Regions from separate parts of the Agrobacterium sp. LEGMi-208b genome, predicted to be linked through region 2. Evidence: predicted binding sites of a transcription regulator. Region 2 holds the regulator's gene; the other holds the start of a gene.
What was found. The regulator PhoB, encoded in region 2, activates phosphate uptake and scavenging genes when phosphate is short. The targets are predictions, from matches to a motif close to TGTCATNNANCTGTCAT.
Positions count from the first base shown of each region.

Region 1: phnF (phosphonate metabolism transcriptional regulator PhnF) is a predicted target of PhoB. The motif match lies at 1,741-1,757, and genes of this name have one in related genera.

Region 1 covers NZ_CM183446.1:1,825,725-1,830,663, reverse strand. The annotation lists gene AC5YUO_RS22925 (ABC transporter ATP-binding protein) at 1-200, shown strand, start outside; gene AC5YUO_RS22920 (pyridoxine/pyridoxamine 5'-phosphate oxidase) at 269-949, opposite strand; gene AC5YUO_RS22915 (HAD family hydrolase) at 946-1,665, opposite strand; gene phnF (phosphonate metabolism transcriptional regulator PhnF) at 1,772-2,494, shown strand; gene AC5YUO_RS22905 (hypothetical protein) at 2,512-2,736, shown strand; gene AC5YUO_RS22900 (transglutaminase-like cysteine peptidase) at 2,783-3,451, opposite strand; gene AC5YUO_RS22895 (DUF1402 family protein) at 3,685-4,701, shown strand.
Region 2 covers NZ_CM183445.1:1,172,361-1,177,299, reverse strand. The annotation lists gene pstA (phosphate ABC transporter permease PstA) at 1-459, shown strand, start outside; gene pstB (phosphate ABC transporter ATP-binding protein PstB) at 474-1,289, shown strand; gene phoU (phosphate signaling complex protein PhoU) at 1,385-2,110, shown strand; gene phoB (phosphate regulon transcriptional regulator PhoB) at 2,141-2,824, shown strand; gene AC5YUO_RS05850 (GcrA family cell cycle regulator) at 3,205-3,738, opposite strand; gene AC5YUO_RS05845 (aspartate aminotransferase family protein) at 4,169-4,939, shown strand, end outside.

The sequences.
Region 1 (4,939 bases), on a different replicon from region 2:
CGGCATTGACGCTGCCTGTTTCCGCTGTGGAAACGACCGGTTCGGCGACCTTCCTCACAACGGCAACATCCACCGAACTGGTCATCGCGGTGCAGGGACGCAGCGCGGTCAAAGCCGGTGAAATGATCGGCCTCGACATCGACCCGTCCGATATGCATTTGTTCGATGACGAAACGGGTGTCGCCCTCCTGAACCGGTAAGCCTGAGCCAAATGAGGCGCCCGGACCATCGGCAGGATCAGGAACCGTCGCGACGGTCCGCGTTGGTTTCACGGCCAGAGAAGGGACCTTTCCCACGTCGGATTATCCCCGACAAGACCATATCGCAGCCGCTTGTGATTGCGGTCGGATGCCCCCTGCCAGAACTCCGCGACAACGGGCGCAACGGCATAGACACGCCATCCCGGGGACACATAATCCGGATTGGCCGCGATGAGCGCCTGTGCCTCGGCCATGCGGCTTTCGAGGCCCTCGCCCGCTTCCAGAATTTCGCTTTGCCGCGAGGCGATGGCGCTGGCCCGCGAGCTTACGGGACGGTCGAGAAAATCTTCCGCACATTCACCGTCGGAAAGCATGATTGCGGGGCCACGCAGGCGAACCTGCCGTCCGAGCGCCGACCAGTAGAAGGTCAAAGCGACGTGCGACCTGTTTTCGATCTGCCGCCCCTTGGGGCTCTCGGCCTTTGCGGCAAAATGCCAGCCGCGCTCATCGAGGTTTTTCAGGATCAGCATGCGGGCATCGGGCCAGCCGTTCTCGTCCACCGTGGACAAGGTCATGGCGTGCGGCTCGCGGATACCGGCATTGAGGGCATCGTCCAGCCACAGGGCAAAAGCGTCCTGTGGTGTATCGGGCAGCGCAAGCGGATCGCACTCCGGAAGCGGCGCTTTCAGCGACGGGATTTGGCGCAACCTGTCTTTCATCGACAGGGTAATGGCCTCGGAACATGTCATGGTCGGTTCTCCTCTAAAATGATGGCGGGAATGGCGGAAAGCTCGGTGACCGAAAGTCCGGGCCCCGGGCCTTCAGGTCGCACCAAGATGGTCGAGAGACCGGCGGCCCGGCCGCCGGCAATGTCGGCATGGGGATTGTCGCCAATCATCCAGCAAGCACGATGCGGTGCGAGCACTCCGGCCACATGATGAAAAAGCGCGGCCGATGGCTTCTCAAGGCCGATCAGGCCAGAGGAAAAAACATGATCCATGCAGCTGGAGAGGCCGATGCTTTTCACCAGCGCCGGGAGTTCCGGCGCGAAATTGGACAGGATCACATGGCGCCAGCCGGCAGTGGATAATTGATCAAGCACAGGCATGGCCTGCGGATCGACTTCCCAGCCGGTGGGATCGAGATAGATCTCGCGCGAATGTTTTGCGACCTCCGCCGCCATGCCTCGGTCCATGCCCAGCGCCACGAGCGCCGCTTCGGCTGCGGTGAGAATGGCACGCCACCACGCTTCTGCGTCCCCCGCGAAGGCATGTGCGAGTTCTGCCCGATGCCAGGGAAACGCGCCGGACAAGAACGGACGGATATTGTCGGCCATGCCGATGAAGGCGGGATCGACCATTCCCGCGGCTGTCTCCAGCGCGCCGGTATAACGTCCTCTGCGAACGGCAAGGGTGCCCTCAAAGTCCCAAACAATGTAGCGATCAGGCGAAATACTGGTAATCATGCGGACAACCGAAACGAATGAGTTTTAAATAGGATATACCACTGTTAAGAGGTATATACCTTTAACCTCATTCATGTGACATCTGCAAGACAACCGGACGCCGTGCATGGACAACGCAACATCAGAAACAAAATCTTTATGGCGGCAGGTCGCCGCCGCGTTGCGCGGGCGGATCGAACAGGGAGAGTTGAAACCCGGCGAAAAAATTCCCTCCAGCCAGGACATCGCCCGGGAATTCAACGTCAACCGGATGACGGCGCGCCGCGCGCTGGCCTCACTGGAAGAAGAAGGACTGCTCCGTATTCTGCATGGCAGCGGCACCTTCGTCAGCGACGCGCCGATTCCTTACGTCGTTGGCCGCCGGGTCCATTTCGACCGCAATCTTGAAGCCGTGAATGCGCGCCCGGACCGCAAATTGCTGCGCTGGTGGCTTGAAACGGCGACGGAAGATGTCGCAGCAGCTCTCGGTCTTGGCATAAAAGCGCCGCTGCTCGCCCTGGAAATCGGCGCTTACGCCAATGGTCACCCCATCGGCATCGGCACCCGCTTTTGTTGTGCGACACGGTTTTCCGGCTTTCCGGAGATTTTCGAAGAGCTGGGATCGATCAGCGAAACACTGAAACGGTTCGGCGTGGTTGACTATCAACGTGCAAAAACAATCGTCGTCGCACGGCTGCCCGCACCTCACGAACATCATTTCCTCAAATCGTCGAAATCGCTGCCGGTGCTCGCCTACACCGCAATCGACCGGGCCGCGGACGGAAACCCGATATCCTGCTTCATCGGCTGCTTTTCGTCACAGGCAATCGAATTGCACATCACCGACTGAGGCGCAGGGAAACGCAAATGAACCTGCGCATGAAGACATGCCTTTTTGTTGCCGCTGCCGGCCTTCTGGCATTCGCCGCTTTCCAGCTGAAGGATTTTTACATCGGCATAGGGGAACGCGCCATGGGCGGTTATGACGGCTCCTCCACCAACTCCGATGCAGCCTTCGAGGCCGCGCGTGAAGCAGAGGAGGCGGCGGCCCGCGCGGAGGCCGCAGCCGATGCCCTGAAACGTCAGGACTGATCGTTGCGGCACCTTCGGCAGCGATTCCCCAAGAAAACCGCAGGGATCAGCGGCTCCTGAACAGGTCGAGGATGTTGCGACGGCTGGTGGTTGCGGGCACCGCAGTACCGCGTTCGAGCTGGCGGGCGGCGATGGCAGGCGTGCCCGAACCTTCGATATCCACCCACCGGCCGGCATGTTCTGTGGATTGGCGCTTGAGGTAGGTATAGGGCGTTTCATCCCATCGAAAGATCTTGGTTTTCATGTTGTCGAGGATGAAATCGCCGCGATCCGTCCTGACCGTCAGCACGGCATGGCCCTGGGACTGTTCGTCCAGCACCACCGTGATCAGCAGGTCGGAAACAGGCAAACCCGCATCCATGAGCCGCTTGCGTTTTTCCAGCACGAGATCATCGCAATCTCCTGCGCCCTTATAGGGATATTCCCAATAGTCCTCATAACCCCACACTTCCATGTCGGTCCGCTGGTCGATCTCGACATTGACGGCATTGTTGACCGAGACGATGGTCGCCCAGAGATCGGGCGTGAGATTGAGCGGCGGCGTGGATTTTACCGGCTGGCACTCGGACGAATGCCGCTGGCAGAAGTCATAGTGCCCGACGGGTTGTGACGTGATCCTGCCCGTCTGCATCGAGGGAGACGCCTGCGCCGGCGCGGCCAAACCCACGACAGCCAGAATGAAACATGCTTGCAGCGATTTGATGAGATGGCTCATGTTCGTCTCCTGACGACATGCGCTACCCGTGGCGACTTGAGGTCGCATGAAACAAAATGTTCGACTTTTAACGACCCCGAAAATTCCGGCCCGGATGGGTCGAGAAGAAGGGAGCAACAGCATTCGGGGCGGCAGCAACGGTAAAGTGAGCGGCGGCAACTTGCCACGCGTGGGCGGCCTGCCTTAAGAAGGAGCCCTCACCGCAACACGATCCCCATCATCGAGAACGCTGTATGAGCCTGTTTGCGAAGTCCACCCGCGCGGCCGCTGTCCTTCTGGCGCTGGCCTTCCTGCCTTCTTATGCCGCAGCCCAGCAGATGGTCGTTGTGCCTCCCGGCAACCGCTCGGTCGAACAGCCCGAAATACCGCAGGCCTCCGCCATCAGAACCAAGGCGTTCGCCACGACCTACGAGGAAAAATTTCGCAAGACGGTCGATCTCCTGAACAGCGAACCCGGCCTGCTGGGAAAAATCAGGAAGGCAGGCGCGGCCTATGGCATCGACCCGATCCACATCGTTGGCGCCATCGTCGGGGAACATACCTTCAACGTCTCGGCCGTGGATCGCATGCAGACCTATTATATCAAGGCCATCTCCTATGCCGAACTCGATATCAAGTTCAGCTATAACGGCGTGGCCCTGAAGACATTTCTCCAGCGGCCGGAATTCCGCTCCTGCGAGGCGCTTGCCACCACCTCGCAACAATGGAGCTGCCGCGATAGCGTCTGGGACCAGAGCTTCCGTGGCAAGGTAGTGGATGGCGCCAGCTATGAGGCGATCTCCTTCCAGCGGGCCTTCTTCCAGCCCTTTTACGCGGGGCAGACTTTCGGGCTCGGCCAGATCAGCCCGCTGACGGCGCTGCAGGTCACCGATCTCGTGAACAAGACGAGCGGCCTTGCGAAACTGTCGGCCGACAGGCCGAAGGATATCTACCGCGACGTCATGGATCCCGACCGCAGCATCCTCTACATCGCCGCCATCATCAGGGATTCCATCGACGCCTACAGGGAAAAGGGCTTCGACATTTCCGGCAACCCCGGCATCACCGCCACGCTCTACAATGTCGGCCAGCCAAGACGCCGCGCGGAACGCCTGCGGACCGCCGTGGATGCGGGCGCAAAAAAACTGTTGCCGGTGGAAAACTATTATGGATGGCTGATCAACGACCGTCTCGACACCCTGAAAAACATTCTCGACGGCAAGGCCATCGACCGGCGCACCACCTCCGATATTGGCGAGCCTAAGCAATAGGGGCTTTTTGCCGGCGAACGGGTAGCAATCGCCCAGATTGCACAGCATCCGATGTTTCGAACAATTGTCGCGTATTATACGCGCCAAGATTGCCAAACCGCACCATTTCGGCGGCAAAAAATCGAAAACCGCTTTTCCAACCGTCGAAAATTTGCTAGTTGGACCGGCACAAGAATTTACTGATAGTGGGATAAATCCGCCCTATGCCTGACGAAGGCGACAGTACCGACAGTAGTCG
Region 2 (4,939 bases):
TTTCCGCGGTCGGCTTCGCTGGTCGGTGGTCTCGTCCTGACGCTGATGACCCTGCCGACGATCATCATCGCGACCCGCGCAGCCCTCAAAGCCGTGCCGCCGTCGATCCGCGCCGCAGCCCTCGGTCTCGGCGCGTCCAAGATGCAGACGATTTTCCATCATGTGCTGCCGCTTGCCATGCCCGGCATCCTGACCGGCACCATCATCGGTCTCGCCCACGCGCTGGGCGAAACGGCGCCGCTGCTGCTGATCGGCATGGTGGCATTCGTCGCGAATTACCCGACAACGCCGATGGATCCGTCCACGGCCCTGCCGGTGCAGATTTACATGTGGGCGAACGAAGCCGAGCGCGCCTTTGTCGAAAGGACATCCGGCGCTATCATCATCCTGCTTTTGTTCCTCATCGTCATGAATGTTGGCGCAATCCTGTTGCGTCGCCGCTTCGAACGGCGCTGGTAGAGGGAGCTTGAGCAATGAACATGTTGTCGGAAGCAGCAGTTGAAAAGGCGCTGGACAAGAAAATGAATGAAGTCTCATACAAGATGATCGGCAAGGACGTTTCGGTTTATTACGGCGAGAAGCGCGCGCTTTACGACGTGAACCTCAACGTTCGGGAAAATACGGTGACCGCGTTGATCGGCCCGTCCGGCTGCGGTAAATCCACCTTCCTGCGTACCCTGAACCGTATGAATGATACGATCGACGGCTGCCGGGTCACCGGCAAGATCACGCTCGACACCGACGATATTTACGATCAGCAGATCGACGTCGTGGAACTGCGCGCCCGTGTCGGCATGGTGTTCCAGAAGCCGAACCCCTTTCCGAAGTCGATCTACGAGAATATTTCCTACGGCCCGCGCATCCACGGTCTCGCCCGCAACAAGGCGGATATGGACCAGATCGTCGAGCAGAGCCTGCAGAAGGCGGGTCTCTGGAACGAGGTGAAGGATCGCCTGCACGAATCCGGCACCGGCCTTTCCGGTGGTCAGCAGCAGCGTCTGTGCATTGCCCGCGCGGTTGCCGTCAGCCCGGAAGTGATCCTGATGGACGAGCCCTGCTCGGCGCTCGACCCGATTGCGACCGCAAAGGTCGAGGAGCTGATCCACGAGCTGCGCACCAATTACACGATCGTCATCGTCACACACTCCATGCAGCAGGCGGCCCGTGTTTCCCAGCGCACGGCCATGTTCCATCTTGGCCATCTTGTCGAGGAAAACGAAACCGACAAGATGTTCACCAATCCCGACGATCAGCGCACGCAGGATTACATCATGGGCCGCTTCGGCTGATCCCGGCCGGCGCTTTATCGAAACCGAACAAGACTGGTGCCTCTGCCGTGCCCGCTCTGGGCACGCGCATGCAGGCCAAGCCGGAGGACTAGACCATGACACAGACAACGACCCATTCGCATATCGTTTCCGTCTATGACGATGAATTGAAGTTTCTGACGCGCCGCATCGCGGAAATGGGCGGTCTTGCGGAACAGATGTGCGCCGACGCCGTGCGTGCGCTCGTCAATTCCGATGCCGCACTTGCGCAGAAGGTCATTTCCGACGATACGATCCTCGACCATTCCGAGCGGGAGATCGGCGACAAGGCCATCGTCACCATCGCCAGACGTCAGCCGATGGCGGCCGATCTTCGCGAGATCATCGGCACCCTGCGTATCGCCGGCGACCTCGAGCGCGTCGGTGATCTCGGTAAGAACACCGCCAAGCGCGTCATCGCGGTTGCCGGAACCGGCGTGCCGCGCAAGCTCGCCCGCGGCATCGAGCATCTGTCGGAGCTGGCACTGGTGCAGCTCAAGGAAGTCCTTGACGTCTATTCCACACGCTCCGCCGAGAAGGCCAATGCCATCCGCGAGCGCGACGAGGAAATCGACGCCATGTATACGTCGCTCTTCCGCGAGCTTCTGACCTACATGATGGAAGATCCGCGCAACATCACCACCTGCACGCATCTTCTTTTCTGCGCCAAGAACATCGAGCGTATCGGCGACCACGCCACCAATATCGCCGAAACGATCTATTACATGACCACCGGCAGCCAGCCGGAGGGCGAGCGTCCGAAGGACGACAGTTCCAACACGCTCGGTTCGGTGACCGAGTAACAGACAAGCAGCGGCTTGCGGAGTTAGCATATGGTGCCCAAGATTGCAGTTGTGGAAGACGAGGAAGCGCTAAGCGTCCTGCTTCGTTACAATCTCGAGGCTGAGGGATATGACGTCGACACGATACCCCGTGGCGACGAGGCGGAAATCAGGCTGCAGGAGCGTATTCCGGATCTTCTCATCCTGGACTGGATGTTGCCCGGCGTTTCCGGCATCGAACTGTGCCGGCGGCTTAGAATGCGGCCGGAAACCGAACGCCTGCCCATCATCATGCTGACGGCGCGCGGCGAGGAAAGCGAACGGGTTCGTGGCCTCGCCACCGGCGCCGACGATTATGTCGTCAAGCCGTTCTCGACGCCGGAACTCATGGCCCGCGTCAAGGCCATGCTGCGCCGGGCTCGTCCTGAGGTTCTGTCTTCGGTGCTGAAATGCGGTGATATCGAACTGGATCGCGAGACCCATCGCGTTCACCGGAAAAGCCGCGAAGTGCGCCTCGGCCCGACGGAGTTCCGGCTGCTGGAATTCCTGATGACCTCTCCGGGCCGGGTATTCTCCCGCTCGCAATTGCTGGATGGCGTCTGGGGCCACGATATCTATGTGGATGAGCGTACCGTCGACGTGCATGTCGGACGTCTGCGCAAGGCGCTCAATTTTTCGCATATGCAGGATGTCATCCGCACCGTGCGCGGTGCTGGATATTCGATGGAAGCCTGAGCAAAACCGAAACCGATGGTTTCACTCGGGATAATTCCCCAAAAATCAGAAGGCCCGGGACCGGAATGGGTGTCGGGCCTTTCGATTTTGAACCTTCCGCAAATGCGGCACCCCTGTCATTCTTGGGGGCGATAGACGGTTCGCTGAGATTTGGACTGCGCAGAGAAGCCAGTCAGGAAGGGCGCGGCACGCCGCCGACGAATTCAGAGCATTTGCAGTAAGGGACGCTTCGCGGTTTGCGTCCGCAGATTGCGCAAGAACAAGGATTGGAGCGCCTCTTAAACAACGCGTGCTGCAAGGAGGAACCGCCTTGAATTTTCCCACAAAAAAACGGGCCCGAAGGCCCGTAGTTTTTGAGTGTCAAATGCGTGCCGCAACACTCAAGCCTTGCGACGCTCGCTTACCGGCTGGTAGGCAAGCTTTGCATGGAACTTGCAATAGGGCGAAGATTCCAGTGCTTCACAACCGCAGAAATGGAAATCGTCTTTCAAGGGGTCGCCGACCGGCCACTTGCAGGTGCGCTCCGTCAGTTCCGTCAGCGTCAGGCGACGGGAAATTGGCGTAACCACGTTCTTGGAAGGAACGTATTCGAGAACTTCGGCGGTCTCGATATCGATCTCCTCGTGCAGCGCGGTTGCCGCGTTGGAGCGGTTCAAGGCCCGTGCGGGGGCAGCGCTGACGCGGGTTGCGAAATTCGTCGCGCGTGGGGCAGGGGCGGCAGCGCGCTTGGGCGCGGAACGCGCCGAAGTCACCGGGCCGCCGGCCTTCACGCGGCCAGGCAGGTTAAGGCGATGGACCTTGCCGATTACGGCATTGCGGCTGACACCGCCCAGCTGTGCCGCTATCTGGCTGGCGCTAAGCCCCTCGGACCACAATTTCTTGAGTTTTTCGACCCGCTCGTCTGTCCAGTTCATGCCGCTTCTCCGCTCGTCGCGTATAATGTCGGCAGAATCCCTCTCCGTCTCGCGGGCGTGCCGCGAGCGTGGTTTCCGCCGGATTTTTGGTGACTAGTTCCGCCGCAATGCAGTCTAGTAATTAGCGATTAACCTAGTGCCAGCCTGACTCTGTGGCAAGAGTCGGGGGAATCATCTGGAATCGATTTTCCGGTTTTCCCCAACTTGCTGGCGAGTTGAGTCTGAAAGGCAACACCTTGGGCCTCACCGGCCACCTCCTACTAGTGCTTGAGAAGCCCGGGAAACGCGGACTTTTGTTGACATCGGCAGGCGAAGTGACAATAGTGCCCCTGCCGCCGCGAGGCGGCATTTTTGATTTTCAGGCAAGGGATAACCCCGAAGGCCTATTGACAACGTCTGACAGCGCATCCGCGCAAGGAGTGATACAGCCATGGCCGAAGCCGCCGCGCCATTGTTCGATACATTTGCAAGAGCCCCCCTGCGCTTCGAGCGAGGCGAGGGCGTCTGGCTGTTCACGGAAAGCGGCGAACGATATCTGGATTTTGCAGCCGGTGTCGCGGTCAACTCGCTGGGCCACGCCCATCCGCACCTCGTGGAAGCGATCAAGACCCAGGCCGAGAAGGTCTGGCACGTTTCGAACCTTTATGAAGTACCGGGCCAGGAAAAGCTTGCAAAGCGCCTGGCGGAAGCGACATTCGCGGACAAGGTCTTCTTCACCAATTCCGGCGCGGAAGCGCTGGAATGCGCGATCAAGACCGCGCGCCGTTATCATTATTCCAAGGGACATCCGGAAAAATTCCGGATTATCACCTTCGAAGGCGCCTTTCATGGCCGTACGCTGGCGACGATCGCCGCCGGTGGTCAGCAGAAATATCTCGAAGGTTTCGGTCCCAAGGTCGAGGGTTTCGACCAGGTGCCCTTCGGTGATGTCGATGCGCTGAAGGCCGCCATCACCGCCGAGACGGCCGCGCTTCTGATAGAGCCCATTCAGGGCGAAGGCGGCATTCGCGCGCCCAGCAAAGAATTTCTGCAGCTGCTGCGGTCGCTCTGCGACGAGCATGGCATGCTGCTGATTTTTGATGAGGTCCAGACCGGTGTCGGCCGTACGGGCAAGCTCTTCGCCTATGAGCAGACGGGTGTTGCGCCTGATATCATGGCGGTTGCCAAGGGTATCGGCGGCGGTTTCCCGCTCGGCGCGTGC